DNA from 3 places in the Photobacterium sp. TY1-4 genome. Region 2 is predicted to be linked to each of the others. Evidence: riboswitches for the same ligand, from Rfam matches in the RefSeq annotation. Region 2 holds a riboswitch; each other region holds the start of a gene.

Region 1 (3,356 bases), 410 kb from region 2:
TTTTTGATTGATGCCCAGCGGGTTCGCCTGCGGCACCATCACCACATCCCCGAGCGGGGGATGTTGACGAAACAGATTCAGCAATTGGTAAATGACCGCATTGCCCTGAACTTCCGCACCATGGATATTGGCCTGGATATAAACACGCGGACCATTGCCCTGGCCCTGAATATGGATGACCGGGACTTCCATCGGATTGCCGGTGGGTTGCTCACCGACTTTAACAGTTGTGGTTGTGATCATAAGGAACTCGTTATCGGGCGAAGTCGTCATTATGATTGATCCTGGCAGCTGTGCATCCACTGATTAATGTCGTGATTGGCATTGAGAACCGGCGTCAGTTCCGGTAATTCGTCCATATACAGCGGTGGACGCAGCCCGGCGTGGCGCAGACGCCCCTGGTGCTGCATCAGGGCTTTGACCGCGATTGGGTTCGCCGCGCAAAACAGGCTGTTGCCCGCGCTTTGCCACAGTTGTTTAAAGCTTGGTTCCTGTTGAAAATTTGGCTCCTGCTGAAAGCTTGGTACTTGTTGAACGCTGGATGCCGTCTGGCTCAGAGTTTGGCGAACGTACAGGGCGGTTGCTTCCGGCCAGGCATTCCCCGCCACGGACACCAGACCACAGGCCCCTGCTGCAGCAAAATCAACAAACAGCGCATCGTCACCACAGAAAAACTGCAGCGTCGGGGCGGCTTGCGTATAACGGGTGAACACCTCCACGCTGCCACTGGCTTCCTTGACCGCCCAGGCATTCGGATGGGCGGAAATTGCGCCCAGAGTTTGCGCATCCAGAGCGGCACCAGTTCGTGAGGGCACATTATAAATCATGCAAGGCCAGCGGCTGGCATCCAGCAGGGCTTCGAACCATTTTTGCTGGCTGGCTGCGCCGGGTTTTGCATACAAAGGGACCGGGAGCAGCAGGGCATCAATCGGATAATCGGCTAAGAAGGTCAGCCATTGCAGTTGCTGCTGAAGCTGGAAACCGCCGACGCCGACCATCAGCGGCGCGGACAGCTCCAGCGCACATACATGACGAACCACCGCTTGCTGCTCGGTCGGTGTCATCGCCAGTGCTTCCCCGGTACTGCCAAGCAGCAGGATCCCGTTACCGACGGCGTCTTGTTCGGTGGCCAGTTGGGTCAGTGTCTCAAAGTCAACCGACTCATCGTCGTGAAAAGGGGTGATCAAAGCCGTCCATAGCGTTGTCTGGTTGAGTGACGTGGCTTGCGGCGATACCAGATGTTCTGTTGTAGGGCATGAATTGTGAATTGGCATCTCTAATCCGAATGTCATTGTTATCCGTTTAGAGAGCTTGGCATTGCGAAGAAAGCCGATGGCTGTGAGCCATTCTTGAGGGCAAAAAAGCACAAACACCAGAAGCTCTCCACCAGCGGTGACAGCCCTGGGGATTCAGCCCCAGTGACCGATAAGCTTGCTTCCAAATACAAACTTACCTCGGCGTTAAGCCCCCTGATCTGTGTTCAGCGGTATTTGGATACCTCCGACAGACTACCTGGTTAACGCGCCTCTTCTGATCCCTATGAGAGGGAATGATTTGATTCAATCATCAATGGTGACGGGATGTCAATCTCCGTCATGATTTTTTATGCGGCTTTAGCTCATTTTATTTCACCACTCGCCGTCAAAGTCCTCAAAACTGCCGGGTGAGTGCCGCGGCGATGATCCCTGCGGTGATCGCCGGGAGGGGTTTCTGCCAGATAAACATCACGACGGCGGTTGAGAGTAGCGCCAGACGGGCGCCCAGATCGCCCTCGACGGCCAAAGGCGCCAATAAGGCAACCAGCACCGAGCCGGACATTGCGGTAATAAACTGCTGTACCCGGTAGCCAATCGGAATGAACGACATGATAAACACCCCGCCCCAGCGCGTGGCGAGGGTCACCAGTGCCATGATCAGGATAATCAATAAGGTACCGCTAAAGCTGGTTTCAATGCTCATGACTTTTTCTCCGTCCAAAATGCGCCCAGCGTTCCCCCGGCAATCGCACCGACAACGACATGGCTGTTCTCAGGTAAATACCAATAGGCCAGCAGAGATGACCCGGCAGCGGCAGCCCAAATAGCAAACACGCGCAGGTTCTTCGGGCCCACGCCAATCATGGACAGCAAAAAACAGCCCATCACCATATCCAGCCCGAGGCTGACCGGATCAGAAATGGCATTGCCGAAATACAGCCCAAGCCAGGTGCCGATTATCCAGAATGACCACAATGCAAGCCCGCCGCCGATCAGCAGGCCCAGACCGGGCTCTTTGCGGCTGAAAGCCTGCATCGACATGGCCCAGTTCGCATCCGATGCCAGCAGCATCACCCCGTAGCGTTTCGCTGGTGGCAATTCACGCAACCACGGGTAGAGTGTTGCCCCCATGAGCAGATGCCGTGCATTAATGGCAAAGACGGTGACTATCACCGGAATGATGGGCACGTCGGCTCCCCATAGATCCAAGGTTGCGAACTGAGATGCGCCGGCGAATACCAGGGCACTCATCAGCATGGTTGAAATGTTGTCCAGCCCGGTTTGCGCCGAAGCCACCCCGAATGCGATCCCGAAAACGATGACGAAAAAGGAGAGGGGGACCAATTGCGTAAAGCCGTTCCAGACATCTGTGTAGGTGAACTCGTGGAGGCGAGTCTCCGGGATTAAATCCTGTTGTGTGTCGGTTTGCATGATTATCTTTTCAACGTGAAGTGATTTGAGTCAATGTCAATCCAAGGGGATACCACAATCGTTCGGGCTGGCAGAGCGTCGCCGCTTGCCTCGGTCATGAGGCTCATGCGTAGCGCCATGATTGATTTATTATACAATTAGACTGTACCGGGAAGAGTGCCATGCCTGATATGGATATTCAACATATTCATAACATTTGCTCGGGAATATCTCTGCCCGGCGATAAGGACAGCCGGACAGGGAGTGATTAGGCCAATTTTTCAGGACGCGATCCGGCTTGGGGCAGGGAAGAGGATTGCAAGAAGGCACTGGTCAACTGTTGGAACAGCGCGTCCACGGCAGGTCGGGATTGCAGGTGTTCAAACAGCGGAGTATGTACGCTCGCCAGGATTCGTGCGTCGTGGTTGCAAATCTGATTGCACAGTTGCACCGGTTTGACGATTTCATCCATCTTGCCCTCAAGCAAAATACAGGCTTGCGAAAGGACAACCTGACCGCCGCCTTTTTTCAGCAATACGCGCTGCGCGGTCCCCACCACTTTTTTACCATCGATATTGAGATTGTATTCTCCATCGCAATACGAGCCGGGCGTGGCATGGACATTCACCCTGACGCCCAGCGCTGCAAAGAAGTGACTCAGGACCTGACATAAGTTGAGATAGGCTGCTT
Region 2 (3,356 bases):
AAAGGAATTTCAGAGTCGATTATCAACTCTGCTTTTGAAGGTATTCAGTTTATTGAGCGGGCCGTCGTGGCGGATAAAAACCAGCCGGAACGTAAACTGACACTGGATGAGTATCTGCCTCGCGCGGTACCGGCCTGGAAAATTGCGCAGGCCAATGAACTTTATCGTCAACATCAAGCGGTGTTGGATCGCGTCGGGCGCCAGTTGGGGGTTCAGCCTCGCTTTATTGTGGCGCTGTGGGGGGTTGAAAGTAATTTTGGCCGGTTGATGGGCAATTATAATGTGATTGAAGCTTTATCAACCTTGGCGTATGAAGGCCGGCGGGAAGCATTTTTTCGCAATCAGGTGATGGCTGCTTTAGAAATATTGGATGCCGGTCATATTACGCCGAAAAAAATGAAAGGTTCCTGGGCCGGTGCGATGGGGCAGCCCCAGTTTATGCCGACGTCCTTTTTATCCTTTGCGGTTGACGGGAATAAAGACGGTCGTATTGATATCTGGGAAACGGAAGCGGATGTTTTCGCCTCTGCAGCGAACTATCTGCATCAGTCGGGATGGGATGATCAATATACCTGGGGCCGGCAAGTGCAACTACCGAGCAGTCTCGATGCTGACTTATTCGGGGTTGAGAAGTCGAAAGGGCGTTCACTGGCAGAATGGCAGCGTCTGGGTGTTCGCCGCTTGAATGGCCAAGCCTTACCCCGTGTTGATATTCAGGCATGGCTTATTCAACCAGATGATAATAAGGGTAGAGCATATTTGGTTTATAACAACTACCAGACCTTGCTGAAGTGGAATCGTTCACACTATTTCGCATTGGCGGTAAGCCATTTGGCGGATCAGATTCGATAAGCCCCGAGAAATAAAAGCTGGATGTCAATGTCTGGCTTTTATTGTGATTGAGAACGACTGAATAAACCGAGTGAAAGTCGGGTTATTTACTTTTAGGCGGATGGCGAGGTGAAGCCATTCGGGTGTTATCTGCCGTCGGCGACCCTTTCCCACTGCTGGAAGAATGAATACAAAAAAGCCTGGTTCACACCAGGCTTTTTTTACGATAGCGATTATGGAAAATTAGATTTCAAAATCTTCCAGAGATTTACCTTCGTCCAGGGCTTTTTTCAGCGCAGAAGGCGTACGACCTTGGCCGGTCCATGTTTTCTCTTCACCGTTTTCGTCGATAAACTTGTATTTGGCCGGGCGCGCAGCACGCTTTGTTTTTGGTGCTTTGCTCAGCGTGGCCAGCAGTTCTTCTGGATCGATACCATCAGCCATCAGCATTTCACGGTATTGGTTCAGTTTATCCTGACGCTCTTTTTCTTTTGCCAGCTCTTCAGCTTCTGATTCTTCACGCTCAGTCACAACTGTTTGCAGCTTTTCCAGTGCTTCTTGAAGTTGCTCCAGTGTATATTCACGAGAAAGTGCACGCAGGCTGCGCAGGTTCAATAGTGCTTTCATTGCATCAGACATTTTAATTTTCCTGTTGGCATCAACTATTTTTAATAATAATAGCAGTCAAAAAACTATAATTGCAATAATAATACTTTTAATCACCTGATGCCAAACAAAATATTGAGCCTTGAATTCAATTTCCTTATTTCGCTTTTCTGATCCTCATTTTTAATAAATCGGGATGAAGATCTTCATCCCATGGTCGGAATATTCAGGTGGCAGTCAGGTTATTTTATTGCCACGTGTTTCATATTCTGTTTCTTGGCCATGATTGATTTTTTGATTAATTATTGCACGATGCGGCAAAATTATTCACTAATGTTGTTAATTTTTTCATTTTAACTTGTTGCAAATACACGCTGAGTGCGTAGAATTGACCATTCCTTGACTAAGGGTAGAGGCGCATTGTCTAAAAGTAGCTGGTTGGAGGGTGATTCCGACGAGAGCCAGCAAAAGGAGCCAATGCCGAAGTAAACCAGGCTTATCAAACCGGTTTGCTGGGGTTGTCACCGAATAGGGGCAACACTGCCATAGTATATAATTACATTAACTATGGAGCGCTACTGTGGGGTCCGGAATAAGGCTCGTCCTTTTCTAATGCTCTTCTCTCACGGCAACGTGCCGTGTTCAGCAGTAGATCTCCAACCAAGTTCGGTTGTCATAGAGATCATGAATATCATCGATTTTTCACATTCCTCTCTTTCGTTGTTGCCGCCATTGGTCGCGTTGGGCCTGGCGATTCTGACACGTCGTGTACTCGTTTCATTAGGTTTTGGTGTGCTGCTGGGCGCTTTGTTGCTGACGGATTTTTCCGTCGCGGCGACTGCGGGCTATATCGGCACCACTGCCAAAGGCCTGTTTATTGATGACGGGGCGATCAATAGCTGGAACATGAGCATTGTCGCTTTCCTGGTGCTGCTGGGGATGATGACGGCATTGCTGACCTTGTCCGGCGGTACCCGTGCCTTCGCTGAATGGGCGCAAACCAAGATCAAGAGCAAACGGGGCGCAAAATTGCTTGCGGCTTTTCTGGGCGTCTTCATTTTTGTCGATGACTACTTTAATAGCCTGGCCGTTGGTTCGATCTCCCGTCCGGTGACCGATCGTTTCTATGTTTCCCGTGCCAAACTGGCGTATATCCTGGATTCCACTGCGGCACCGATGTGTGTCCTGATGCCGGCATCGAGCTGGGGCGCTTATATCATTACGCTGATTGGCGGCATTCTGGTATCGCATGGTGTGACAGCTTATTCGCCGCTGAGTGCATTTGTGCAACTGGCGCCGATGAACTTTTATGCCGTTTTCGCGCTGCTGATGGTGTTTGTAGTGGCCTGGTTCCAGCTGGACATCGGTGCGATGAAAAAGCATGAGTTGCAAGCCTGTCGCGGCCATGGCTTTGACGAAGGTGATGATGACAGCATGGCTCGTGATCTGAATGACGAGCTGGACATTGAAGAGAGCGAACACGGCCGTGTCGGCGATCTGGTGATGCCGATTGTGATGCTGATCCTGGCAACCTTCTTCTTTATGATTTTCACCGGCTACCAGACCCTGTCGGCCGATGGCCAGGCGTTCAATATCCTGGGCGCGTTTGAGAACACCGATGTCGGCACGTCACTGGTGTACGGCGGGATTGTCGGCCTGATGGCCTCGCTGGTGCCGGTATTCCGCCAGCGCCTGGCGGTGGGTGATGTTGCGCAGACAATGTGGATTGGTGCCAAGTCAATGTTCGGGGCGATTCTGATCCTGCTGTTCGCCTGGAGCATCGGTAGCGTGATCAGTGACATGGCGACGGGTAAATACCTGTCGACGCTGGTTCAGGGCAACCTGAATCCAATGCTGTTGCCGGTGATTTTATTCCTGCTGGCCGGACTGATGGCATTCTCGACCGGAACTTCTTGGGG
Region 3 (3,356 bases), 670 kb from region 2:
CTTGTACCAGAACCTCATCGCCGCCTACCAGTTGCTGGACAATCCGACACGGGCCGCCCAGATCCGCCAGGAAGCCGAGTACCTGTTCCCTGCCCATGATTTCAGCCCGGCCGCACTGACCCCCCTCTTTGAGGGTAACCTACCCTCACTCAGCCAGGGAGTGACGCCGAACCTGCCGTCTACCATCCCGCAATAGCGAGCACACCGGAACCGGGCAAGCGGACGCCTGTGCACTAACGCTTGTCCGCCGCAGACCAAGTAAACGCCACAAAACACGAAACAACGGCTACCGAGGTAGCCGTTGTTGATCCTGCCCCCAGCACACGTGCCGGGCCTCCGGTTGATGCCGAGCTGACTTACTTCAGCGTCGTCTCCAGCGCCTTCAGGCACAGCGCTACATTTTCACTACGGGCGGCATATCCCATCAGGCCAATCCGCCACGCCTTCCCGGCCAAGGCGCCCAGTCCGGCACCAATTTCCAGGTTGTAACGCTCCAGCAGGGTCTGACGCACCTGCGCATCATCGACACCGTCCGGGATGTACACCGCATTGAGCTGCGGCAAGCGGTACGCTTCATTGACCACAAATTCAATCCCGAGTTTCTCCAGCCCGTCACGCAGCTCCCAGTGTGTATCCTGATGACGCTGCCACGCATTTTCCAGTCCTTCATTTTTCAGCAACACCAGCGCTTCATGCAGGGCGTACAGGCTGTTTACCGGCGCAGTATGGTGATAGCTGCGTTTGCCTTCACCGCTCCAGTATCCCAGCACCAGGCTTTGATCGAGGAACCAGCTCTGAACCTTGCTTTGGCGCTGCTGAATTTTCTCCACCGCTCGCGGCGAGAAGGTCAGCGGCGACAGGCCCGGCACACAGGACAAACACTTCTGGCTGCCTGAATACACCGCATCCAGTTGCCACTCGTCCACCAGCAACGGGACGCCGCCCAGTGAGGTGACGGCATCGACAATGGTCAGGCAATCGTGCTGGCGGGCCAGTTTGGCAATCGCTTCGGCATCGGTCAGGGCACCGGTCGAGGTTTCAGCATGGACAAAAGCAACGATTTTTGCATCCGGGTTGGCGTCCAACGCCTGGGCGACCAACTGCGGATCGACCGGATCTCCCCAGGTGTTCTCAACCATCACCGCCTCTCCGCCGCAGCGCTCGACATTTTCCCGCATCCGGTCGCCAAACACGCCGTTGCGGCAGACGATCACCTTATCGCCCGGCTCGACCAGGTTCACGAAACACGCTTCCATGCCGGCGCTGCCCGGCGCAGACACGGCAATAGTGAACGGGTTCTGGGTCTGGAAGGCATACTGCAGCAACTGTTTCAGCTCATCCATCATGCCGATAAACAACGGATCTAAGTGGCCGACGGTCGGACGACTCAGCGCCTGCAACACTTGCGGGTAGATATCTGACGGGCCCGGGCCCATCAGGGTACGTTGTGGTGGGTAAAAACTACCGATTGTCATTATTATATCTCCTGGGTAAGCGTTCATGATTCTCTGAGCGGCCACCGACACCGGTAACGCTTCAGGGAATAGTCCAGTATTCAGGGAATTGCCCCCGGACGCAACCCTGCGCCCTAGAACGACCACCCTTGCATTTTCCCCGCATAATTTTTCATCCGCCCATTGACAAGCCCCTGGTAAATCCGCTTCAATGAAGAACGTTTTTTGTTCACCCTGATGACCAAAGTGTCAGCAGGAAAAAACAGAAGAGGAGCGTTACCCAGGTAACCAGGTTTGCGGGGCCCCACCCCAAGGCATCCTGGCAAGGGGGAGTAACGCCGAGATACTGCCGGGTTGGGGAACCACAGTATCGGCCAGTAAGGCTGAATCCTTCTGGCTGTCACCTTTCGTCGTGAAAGGTGGGGAGCTTCTGGTTGTAGCGCGAACTATCCGTCTCACCGATTTGCTCTCCTGACAATTGGATGTCGGGAACTAACCTCCCGAGTCAATCCCTATCTTCATCACCATTACTGATATTGGGAGACTTGCTTTGAGCCCTGTTGATAACGCCGCCACCCTGACCGTCGCCAAATTCGGCGGCACCAGTGTTGCCGATTTTACCGCCATGCACCGCAGTGCCATGATCATCAAACATAACCCGGCAGCCCGGGTGGCCCTGATCAGCGCCTGCTCCGGCGTCACCAACCTGTTGGTTGAACTGGCCGGCGGGGTCCGGGACGCGGACCGACGCCAGCAATTACTGACCCAACTGAAAGATATTCACTACGCCGTCCTGAACGAGCTAGTATCGCCGGAACTTATCACGCCGGCGCTCAATGACCATCTCGACAGCATCGCAACACTGGCCGCGCAGGCTGCAACCCAGCCGAGTGCCCAGCTGACCGATCAGCTGGTTGCCAATGGCGAGCTCCTGTCGACCCACCTGTTTACCCAGATCCTCTGCGAGCTGGGCGTAAACGCGGTGCGTGTCGATATCCGTGACATCCTGCGCACCGACAATCAGTTCGGCAAAGCGATCCCACAACCGGATGACATTCGTGCACTGGCCACAACCCATCTGGAGCCGTTGCTGGCCCAGCAGGTCGTGGTCAGCCAGGGCTTTATCGGCGCCGATCCAGACGGGAATACCACCACTCTGGGCCGGGGCGGCAGTGACTACAGCGCGGCGTTGGTTGCCGAAGCGATCCGTGCAACGACGCTGGAAATCTGGACCGATGTACCGGGCATGTATACCACCGATCCCCGGATCACCGCCGCAGCGAAACCCATCCGGGAGATCAGTTTCAGTGAAGCGTCCGAGATGGCTAACTTCGGAGCCAAGATCCTGCACCCGTCCACGCTGGTCCCGGCGATCCGCCAGCAGATCCCGGTGTTTATCGGATCATCCCGTGCGCCGGAGCAAGGCGGGACCTGGATCCGTGATCAGGTCAGTGATGCGCCGCTGTTCCGGGCCCTTGCCCTACGTTGCAACCAGACCATGGTGACCCTGACCAGCCTGAACATGTTCCATGCCTACGGTTTCCTGGCGGAGGTGTTCCGGATCCTGGCCGAGCACAAAGTCTCGGTCGATCTCATTACGACCTCCGAAGTCAGCGTTTCCCTGACCCTGGATAAAACTGACACCGCCGGCGGCGCACCGCAACTCCCGGAAGCCGCCGTGGCAGCGCTCAGCCAACTGTGCCGGGTCGAGGTTGAGCAGGGTCTGTGCCTGGTGGCCCTGATTGGTAACCGGATGAGCCGGACCAAGGGCTCCGCCAAGGAAATTTTCGGCTCGCTGGATGACTACAACCTGCGCATGATTTGCTATGGCGCCAGCCCGCATAACCTCTGCTTCCTGGTTCAGGAGCAGGATGCCAAATCGGTAGTCCAGTCGTTGCACCG

What was found. A riboswitch is a leader RNA that binds a small molecule or an ion and turns the genes downstream of it on or off. The one in region 2 is predicted to bind lysine.
Region 1: linked by a shared signal. The riboswitch ahead of dapA (4-hydroxy-tetrahydrodipicolinate synthase) and the one ahead of NH461_RS04870 (Na+/H+ antiporter NhaC family protein) in region 2 are both predicted to bind lysine.
Region 3: linked by a shared signal. The riboswitch ahead of lysC (lysine-sensitive aspartokinase 3) and the one ahead of NH461_RS04870 (Na+/H+ antiporter NhaC family protein) in region 2 are both predicted to bind lysine.

What each region holds. Positions count from the first base shown of each region.
Region 1 is NZ_CP099734.1:1,394,211-1,397,566, forward strand. Features, by position in the region: gene NH461_RS06620 (succinylglutamate desuccinylase/aspartoacylase family protein) at 1-243, opposite strand, end outside; gene dapA (4-hydroxy-tetrahydrodipicolinate synthase) at 273-1,292, opposite strand; lysine riboswitch at 1,369-1,538, opposite strand; gene NH461_RS06630 (AzlD family protein) at 1,651-1,959, opposite strand; gene NH461_RS06635 (AzlC family ABC transporter permease) at 1,956-2,687, opposite strand; gene NH461_RS06640 (biotin/lipoate A/B protein ligase family protein) at 2,935-3,356, opposite strand, start outside.
Region 2 is NZ_CP099734.1:986,622-989,977, forward strand. Features, by position in the region: gene NH461_RS04860 (lytic transglycosylase domain-containing protein) at 1-852, shown strand, start outside; gene NH461_RS04865 (H-NS family nucleoid-associated regulatory protein) at 1,075-1,470, opposite strand; lysine riboswitch at 1,840-2,023, shown strand; gene NH461_RS04870 (Na+/H+ antiporter NhaC family protein) at 2,122-3,356, shown strand, end outside.
Region 3 is NZ_CP099734.1:313,188-316,543, reverse strand. Features, by position in the region: gene NH461_RS01560 (PglL family O-oligosaccharyltransferase) at 1-196, shown strand, start outside; gene NH461_RS01555 (pyridoxal-phosphate-dependent aminotransferase family protein) at 357-1,475, opposite strand; lysine riboswitch at 1,713-1,892, shown strand; gene lysC (lysine-sensitive aspartokinase 3) at 2,005-3,356, shown strand, end outside.